One region of the Rhizobium fabae genome, then DNA from elsewhere that is predicted to be linked to it. Evidence: riboswitches for the same ligand, from Rfam matches in the RefSeq annotation. Region 1 holds a riboswitch; the other holds the start of a gene.

Region 1 (4,407 bases):
CGGCGGTTTTGCGATAACGACATGCGTAAAAACAAAGACCTAAAGCGCGAGGAGCGAATCTGAAAGATCGCGACGCGCTTTAGTTGAGGACGCGCAGCAGCCCCGGTGAATCCAGCGAGAAGGCGGGTATGTCGACATCGAACAGCTCGCCTTCGTCCGTTTCCATCTGGTAATGGCCGAACATCAGCCCGGAGGGCGTATCGAGCGGGCACCCGGAGGAATATTCGTAGGTGTCGCCCGGGCTAAGCCGTGGCTGTTCGCCGACGACACCGGGACCGGTCACCTCGTCCACCTGTCCGTTCTGGTCGGTGATATTCCAGTAGCGGTTGACCAGGCGAACGGCTATGCCGGAATTGTTGCTGATGACAATCCGGTAACCCCAGACATAGCGGTCGTCTTCCGGATCGGATTGCTCCTCCAGATAGAACGGTTCGACTACAACTTCGATATCTCTTGTGAGGGCGCGATACATGCCTTGCACCTTAGTCAAGATATGTTACCCGTATCTTATAAGAGGCCCTGTCCGTCAAGGAACGGAACGTTGATCATTGATGAAACAGTCATGATCGAAGGGTTTTCGATCGTTAAGCCTAATTGTCAGTGTTAATTCTGCTTCGGAACGCCGGCACGGGTAAACTTGTTCCGCCGCCGGTCCGGCCGAACCCGGGTGAGGTTCGGCCGTCCTTGTCTTAGATATAGAGCATGATGTCGTCCGAAAACCGCTCACGCTTTTCGGCATCATGCTCCGGATCAGGCCGAGACCTTGGAGAGCGCCTTCGCGAAATCCTCGATCAGGTCGTCCGTATCCTCGATGCCGGCCGAAAAGCGCACCGTGCCGGGCGAGATGCCGAGTTCGGCACGCGCCTCTTCCGTCAGGTTCTTGTGCGTCGTCGTTGCCGGATGCGTGATCAGGCTCTTGCTGTCGCCGAGATTGTTGGAGATCTTGACGACATCGAGCGCGTTCTGCAGCGCGAAGGCAGCCTCTTTGCCGCCTTTCAGCTCGAAGCAGACCAGCGTCGAGCCGCCCGTCATCTGCTTGGCGATGATATCGGCCTGCGGATGGTCCTTGCGGCCGGGATAGATCACTTTGGCGACCTTGCCCTGCTCGGCCAGGAAATCAGCGATCTTCGCCGCATTCTGCGTCTGCTGCTTGACGCGCAGCGGCAGCGTCTCGATGCCCTTCAGAAGCGTCCAGGCATTGAACGGCGACATGGCCGGCCCGGTATGGCGGAAATAGTCGTGCAGGTTCTCGTCGATCCATTCCTTGTCGGAAAGCACCACGCCGCCAAGGCACCGGCCTTGGCCGTCAATATGCTTGGTCGCGGAATAGACGACGATATGGGCGCCGAGTTCCAAGGGTTTCTGGAAGAGCGGCGTTGCAAAGACGTTGTCAACGACGACCTTGGCGCCGACCTGGTTGGCGAGCTTAGCGACGCTGGCGATGTCGATCACCTCGAGTGTCGGGTTGGTCGGGCTTTCCAGGAAGAACACCTTGGTCTTCGGCGTGATCGCCTTTTCCCAGTTCTCGAGGTAACGACCGTCGACCAGCGTGAAGTCGATGCCGTATTTCGGCGCCAACGTTTCCACAACCCAGCGGCAGGAGCCGAACAGAGCGCGCGCAGCGACGATATGATCGCCGGCCTTCAGCTGGCAGAGGATGGCGGCGGTGACGGCGGCCATGCCGGAGGCCGTGGCGCGGGCGTCTTCGGCGCCTTCCAGCATGCACATGCGCTTTTCGAACATGTCGTTGGTCGGGCTGCCATAGCGGGCATAGATAAAGCCGTCCGTCTCGCCCTTGAAACGGGCTTCGGCCGCCTCCGACGTATCGTAGACGAAACCCTGCGTGAGATAGATTGCCTCGGACGTTTCGCCATATTGCGAACGCAGCGTGCCGCCATGGACGAGTTGGGTTGCCGGGCGCCAGGTCTTGCTCATGCCATCACCTTCACATAACAAAAAAAACCGGTCGCAAAAGCAGACCGGTTTCAACCCGGTCTTTTTAGCCACTTGTTTAACGTGGCTGCAAGCCGACCGGCCAAATCACCACGGGATAATTCTGCAATACTGCTGTTAGCTGCTTGCGTCAATTCCCCGAGTTTGGTTTTGTCGGCGGCAAATGATGGATGAGGCATGATGGCTCGTGAAACGGGAATTCTGGCGGATCGCGCGATATCAGCGCTGTTCGAAACGGAGCGTCTGATCTCCGAACGGGAGCTGGACCGCGACCAGATCCAGCCGGCAAGCCTCGACCTGCGCCTTGGCGCCAAGGCTTTTCGCGTGCGTGCCAGCTTCATGCCCGGCCCCTCGCATCTGGTGTCCGACAAGCTCGACCGGCTGAGCCTGCATGTGATCGACCTGTCGGAAGGCGCGGTGCTCGAAACCGGCTGCGTCTACATCGTGCCGCTGATGGAGAGCCTTGCTCTTCCCGCCGACATGTCGGCCTCGGCCAACCCGAAGAGCTCGACCGGCAGGCTGGATATCTTCACCCGCGTCATCACCGATTACGCCCAGGAGTTCGACAAGATCCCGGCCGGTTATTCCGGCCCGCTCTATCTCGAGATCAGCCCGCGCACCTTCCCGATCGTCGTGCGCCGCGGCTCGCGCCTATCGCAGATCCGCTTCCGCGTCGGCCAGGCCCTGCTCGGCGAGCCGGAACTCCTGAAGCTGCATGAAAGCGAGACGCTGGTCGCCAGCAAGCTGCCAAACGTGTCCGGCGGGGGCATCGCACTGTCGATCGACCTCGCCGGAGACAAGGACGGCCTGATCGGCTATCGCGGCAAGCACCACACCGCTGTCGTCGACGTCGACAAGAAGGCCCAACACGATATCTTCGATTTCTGGGAGCCGCTCTACAGCCGCGGCCGCAACGAACTGATCCTCGATCCCGACGAGTTCTATATCCTCGTCTCGCGCGAGGCGGTGCACGTGCCGCCGGATTATGCGGCCGAGATGACCCCCTTCGACCCGCTGGTCGGCGAATTCCGCGTCCATTATGCCGGCTTTTTCGATCCGGGCTTCGGCCATGCGCCGGCCGGCGGGCGCGGCAGCCGCGCCGTGCTCGAAGTGCGCAGCCACGAAGTGCCGTTCATCCTCGAAGACGGCCAGATCGTCGGCCGCCTCGTCTACGAACACATGCAGGAAAAGCCCGCCAGCCTCTACGGCTCCGGCCTCGGCTCCAACTACCAAGCCCAGGGCCTTAAACTCTCGAAGCACTTCCGCATCTGAACCTTCCCGGCGGGCGCGACTTGACAGCCGCCCCCATCTGTTGGAAATCTCGCTTCGTCGCGGGTGTAGCTCAATGGCAGAGCAGCAGCTTCCCAAGCTGAATACGAGGGTTCGATTCCCTTCACCCGCTCCAATTCCCACGATGACTGATGCGCCTAATCCCCGAAGAACCGGATCGGCTTGTATTGGCGATGTGCGATGATCAGGCTTCGGTCCGGCTGGATGATGTAGGTTTCCTCCACCTGCCGGCCGTATTGGTCGATGAAATTATGCGGAAAGGCAGAGCCAACAGGTGATTTGGTGAGCTTGGTGCGCGGCTGGCCGTTATAGGTGATGCTCCCGGGGATGGGTTCGAGGCCCGGTCCGCCGTAGCTGACGGTGTTGCATCCCGAAAGAGCGAGAGTGCCGACGAGGCAGATGATTGCAGCTTTCATATCCATCCCTCCCAATACCGTGAACGCCATCACTTTACGCCTTGCCGGAGAGAGTTCACGACACAAATGCCCATGCCGCTCTTCAATCCTTCGGGAAGCGTCGCCGGGAGCGCCGTGATCGCTCTGCCGGACGGCCGGACATCCACCTATTGATGCTAGGGTGAAAATCACGTTCCACCAGTCGTGTGGCAAACCCATCCATTGTCGAAGCCGGCGCCGTCTGCTAGATCGGCATCGTCGAAAAAGGCAGGATCGGTTGAGGTAAGCCCGATCCCTTCCGTTGGAGCGTTAACAGCGCTCTCAAGAAGCTCTGCTCCGTGCCATGGCACGAGAACCCGCGACGTGATCCGCATGAAGATGCGGGATCCCGGCGGCGTGCGGAGACGGCAAAAGGCAGTCCCGGGATTTTTTCGAACGGAGACTGTTATGCGCCTGAACCATCTCGATTTCCATGTGCCCGATATCGCTGCCACGGCGGATTTCTTCATCCGCCATTTCGGGCTGCGGCTCAAGGACATGCGCGGCCTGAACGGCCTCGCCATCCTGGAGGATGACGCCGGGCTCGAAATCGTCCTTAGCCACGCGATTGCGAAGTTCGGCACTGCCGATCAGGTCGAACTGCAGCGCCAGACCTATCATGTCGGCTTCATCCTGCCCGAAAGGGCGGATGTCGATGCGGTCCATGCCGGGCTCGTTGCAGCCGGTGCTGATCTGTCCGGCCCACCGGCCGCGATGCGTGGCGGCTGGC
Region 2 (4,407 bases), on a different contig from region 1:
GTTCCGCTATCAGACTGGTTCTATCCATAGATATACAATAGAACCTATTTAGAACCAATCAGCAAGCCGGAATCGAATGCAGACAAGAAAAAACCTCCCCGGCGGGCCGGGGAGGATTCATAGCGACCAAATTTGACAGCCGTGCGTCCTGGAGCATGTCGCGCAAGAATGTGCGGCTCAGCTCTTGGTGAAGATATAGTCCGTCTCCTGGCGCAGCACCTCGCCGGGACGTAGGACCGCATTCGGAAAGCCTTCGTGATTGATGGCATCCGGCCAGACCTGCGTCTCCAGGCAGAAGCCGGCGAACGGACCGTATTTGCGCCCACCGAGACCGGGAGCCCCTGTATTGAGCTTGAAACCGGCATAGAACTGCACGCCCGGCTCCGTGCTGCGCACCTCCAGCGATACGCCGGAATAGAGGCTGCGGGCGAGCGCGACGCTCCGTTTGGCGGTGCGTTCCGGGGACAGGCAGAAATTATGGTCGTACAGTACCTGCTCGCTGCCGGCGAAACGCTTCATCGGCGCCATCTCGCGGAAATCGAATTCCGTGCCGCCGACAGGGCGGATCTCGCCGGTCGGCACCTGCCTCTCGTCGGTCGGCAGATAATGATCCGCTGCAATCATGATGTCGTGGCCGAGCGCGTCTTCGCGGCCGTCGAGATTGAAATAGGCGTGCTGGCAGACATTGGCGAGCGTCGGCTGGTCGCTGGTCGATTCGTAGGTGATCGACAATTCGCCGTTGCCGTGCACCCAGAACGTCGCCTGAATGGTGCAATTGCCGGGATAGCCGGCTCGGCCGTCGGGATCGACGATCTTCATCACCAGCCGGTCGACATCATGCTCGACGATCGTCCAGTTGCGCTTGGCGATATTGTCGCTGCCGCCATGCAGGTGCGTGACGCCGTTCTCGTTCGGCTCGAGCTGATAATGCTTGCCGTCGAGCGTGAACCTGCCGCCGCCGACACGGTTGGCGCAGCGGCCAGGCGTCGCGCCGAAATAGGCCGAATAAAGGGGATAGCTGTCTAAATCCTCGAAGCCGAGTTGCAGCGGCGCGTCATATCCCTCGAGGCGCAGATCCTGGATAACAGCGCCCCAGCTGATGATCTTGGCCGTCAGCCCACCGCCCTTGATCTCGACGCGATAGACGGTCTCGCCCGCCTTCGTCTGCCCGAAAACTTCCCGCTTCAACTTGTCCGACATGATCGACCGTCCATTCTTGGCGCATCCGGTTCAAGACGCGCGGCGCTATAGGGTTCGACCGGAACCTGCCCGCATTTGCTCCAAACCGCAACCGGTCGGATCAGAAAGAAATGCCGCTCAGAGGTCCGCGCCGATCTCTTCGACGTCATAAGGTGTCGTCTGGTAGATTTCGTTGATCCAGTTGCCGAACAGCAGATGCGCATGGCTGCGCCAGCGGTTCTGCGGCGCAAGCGCCGGATCGTTATGCGGGAAGTAATTGTGCGGCATCTTGATCGGCACGCCGGCATTGACGTCGCGGAAATACTCGTCGGAAAGCGAGGTCGAGTCATATTCCACATGGTTGAACATGTAGAGCCGCCGACCTTTCTTCTCATGCACGAGGCAGACGCCCATCTCGCTGGATTCCATCAGGATCTCCAGGCTTTCGGATTTCTCGATATCGGCGCGGCGCACCTCGGTCCAGCGCGACACCGGCACCTCGAAATTGTCGGAAAAGCCGTTGAGATAGATCGATGAAGGCTTGAGGTTCCGGTGGCGATAAACGCCGAAAGCCTTCTCCTTCAGCTCGTATTTCGGAACGCCGTGGAAGTGGTAGATCGCCGCCATCGCGCCCCAGCAGACGTTCATCGTCGAATGGACGTTGGTTTCCGTCCATTCGAGAATTTCCCGCATCTCCGCCCAATAGGTAACGTCCTCATAAGGCAGGAGCTCAATCGGTGCCCCGGTTATGATGAAGCCGTCGAATTTGCGCTGCTTCACCTCTTCCCAGGTCTGGTAGAAGGCGAGCAGATGGTCTTCGGACGTATTCTTCGCCTTGTGGCCGCCGATGCGGATGAGCGACAGCTCGACCTGCAGCGGCGAGGCGCCGACGAGACGCGCCATCTGCACTTCGGTCTTGATCTTGTTCGGCATCAGGTTGAGCAGCCCGATCTGCAACGGGCGAATATCCTGACGGATCGCCATCGTCTCGGTCATCACCCGCACGCCTTCCTGAACCAGGGTCTCGAAGGCGGGCAGCGTATCGGGGATCTTGATAGGCATTGCGGTCACTCGATCAAAAACAAAAAACCGGCGGCGAAAAAAATCGCTACCGGTCCGCACGCGGCCCTTTAGCGACTTCTTTAACGTGGCTGCAAGCCGGCCGGCCAAATCACCACGGAGTGCATTAATTAGCCCCTGTCGGACTGCGAATCAACTGCGGAATGCATGCAGGGGCAACCCATGCAAGCATCATCACACTTTAATGACTGATAGAATCTGTTGATAGACGGGTAACGCCACCATGTTAATAATAACAGTATGGGCGTATTGGAAAAGCATGATGGCAGATAAGATCGAGGGGAGGCCCGGAATCCGGAGGCAGGATAGGGTAGGGTATGATTTCAGCCTGACATATCGCCTCGGGGTGATGTTCTCGGCATTCTGGAATTCGGCAGTGCGTGGCAAGGTGCTGTTCCTGGCAACCGTGCTGATCCTCGTTATCCTGGTGACGGCCTATGGCCAGGTCATCCTCAACGAGTGGAACGCCCCCTTCTACGATTCACTCGAGCGTCGCGATCTCGGCGAATTCTTCCACCAGCTCGAAATCTTCGCGATGATCGCCGGCACGCTGCTGCTGCTCAACGTGTTGCAGGCCTGGCTGAACCAGATGACCGCGCTCTACATGCGCGAAGGCCTGTCGCGCGATCTCGTCGACCAGTGGCTGAAGCGCAAGCGGGCGCTGCGGCTCGCCTCCAGCGGCCTGATCGGCGTCAATCCGGACCAACGCCTGCACGAGGATTCCCGCAACCTCGCCGAAAGCACGACGGGGCTCGTTCTCGGCCTGCTGCAGTCGACCATCCTTCTGGTGAGCTTCATCGGCGTGCTCTGGGAACTGTCGAGCGGCTTCATCTTCCACATCAGCGGCCACAGCTTCTCCATTCCTGGCTATATGGTCTGGGCGGCGATTTTTTACGCCGCTTCCGCCTCGGTGCTGAGCCAGGTTGTCGGCCGCAAGCTGGTCAAGCTCAATGCCGATCGATTCTCCAAGGAAGCCGAGCTTCGCTTCACGCTGATGCATGCCAACGAGAACATGCCGGCGATCACGGTTGCCCGCGGCGAGGAGAACGAGCGCAGGCGCATCAACACCGACATCAGCTCGGTGCTGAGGGTCGTCAAGCGCCTCGCCATGGCCAATACCAACCTTACCTGGGTCTCGGCCGGCTACGGCTGGCTGGTGATCGTCATCCCGATCATCGTCGCCGCCCCCGCCTATTTCTCCGGCGGCCTCACCCTCGGCCAGCTGATGATGTCCGTTGGCGCCTTCAACCAGGTCAATACGGCGTTGCGCTGGTATGTCGCCAATTTCGGCCCGATCGCCGAATGGCGCGCCACGCTGATGCGCGTCACCGATTTCCGCCAGGCGCTGCTCGACATGGACGAGGATTTCGACCTCAAGGACAGCATCACCTACGAAAATACCGCGCCCGACACGCTGACGCTGAAGGATTTGGTGATCAACGCCAAGATCGGCGAAGAAATCGAGGAATGCGGCGGTTTCCGCCTGCACGAAACCAATGTGGTGATCAAGGCCGGCGAAAAGGTCATGATCAACGGCGACCACAGCGTCAACCGCAAGCTTCTCTTCCAGGCGATGGCCGGTCTCTGGCCGTGCGGCAGCGGCACGATTGGCCTGCCTCCGGTCGACGACATGCTGTTCGTTCCACAAATCGCCTATGTTCCCGGCGGCACGCTGCGCGATGCGCTGGCCTTTCCCGAAAGTCCCGATGCCTACGAGAAGGCCGCCGTCGAGGCAGCCCTTGAAAAGGCCGGCTTGCATTCGCTGATCTCAAGGCTCGATACCCGCGCCCGCTGGGACAAGCTGCTCGACAGCGACCAACAAAAGGCAATCGGCTTCGCCCGCCTGCTTCTGGCGCGCCCGCGCTGGATCATTTTCGACGAAGTGCTGGAAGGCATGGAGCCGGAATGGCAGGAAACCATGGCGAAACTGCTGACCTCCATCCCCGAAGCCGGCATGATCTACATCGGCCGTTCCGAGGCCTATCTTGAGGTGTTGCAGCCGCGCGTATTGCATCTGCAGGCGCTTCCGTCAAAAGCGGAAGAACAACCGCCTGTCGTCCAGACCGGCGCCAGCGCTAGTGCCGGCGCTGCCGCCGTGCCCGCTCCGGCGCTGTAAAATGGCCCGCGTCCAGTTGAGGAAGTCTCGCT

What was found. Region 1 has a riboswitch for S-adenosylmethionine ahead of EFB14_RS12095 (O-succinylhomoserine sulfhydrylase). Riboswitches for the same ligand answer to the same signal wherever they lie in the genome.
Region 2: linked by a shared signal. The riboswitch ahead of metA (homoserine O-acetyltransferase MetA) and the one ahead of EFB14_RS12095 (O-succinylhomoserine sulfhydrylase) in region 1 are both predicted to bind S-adenosylmethionine.

Annotation. Positions count from the first base shown of each region.
Region 1 is NZ_ML133649.1:174,492-178,898, reverse strand. Features, by position in the region: gene apaG (Co2+/Mg2+ efflux protein ApaG) at 80-472, opposite strand; gene EFB14_RS12095 (O-succinylhomoserine sulfhydrylase) at 751-1,935, opposite strand; SAM riboswitch at 1,979-2,057, opposite strand; gene EFB14_RS12090 (2'-deoxycytidine 5'-triphosphate deaminase) at 2,131-3,225, shown strand; tRNA gene EFB14_RS12085 (tRNA-Gly) at 3,285-3,358, shown strand; gene EFB14_RS12080 (hypothetical protein) at 3,381-3,659, opposite strand; gene EFB14_RS12070 (VOC family protein) at 4,086-4,407, shown strand, end outside.
Region 2 is NZ_ML133652.1:60,906-65,312, reverse strand. Features, by position in the region: gene EFB14_RS17590 (GntR family transcriptional regulator) at 1-28, opposite strand, end outside; gene EFB14_RS17585 (aldose epimerase family protein) at 178-1,200, opposite strand; gene metA (homoserine O-acetyltransferase MetA) at 1,318-2,241, opposite strand; SAM riboswitch at 2,290-2,367, opposite strand; gene EFB14_RS17575 (ABC transporter ATP-binding protein/permease) at 2,483-4,375, shown strand.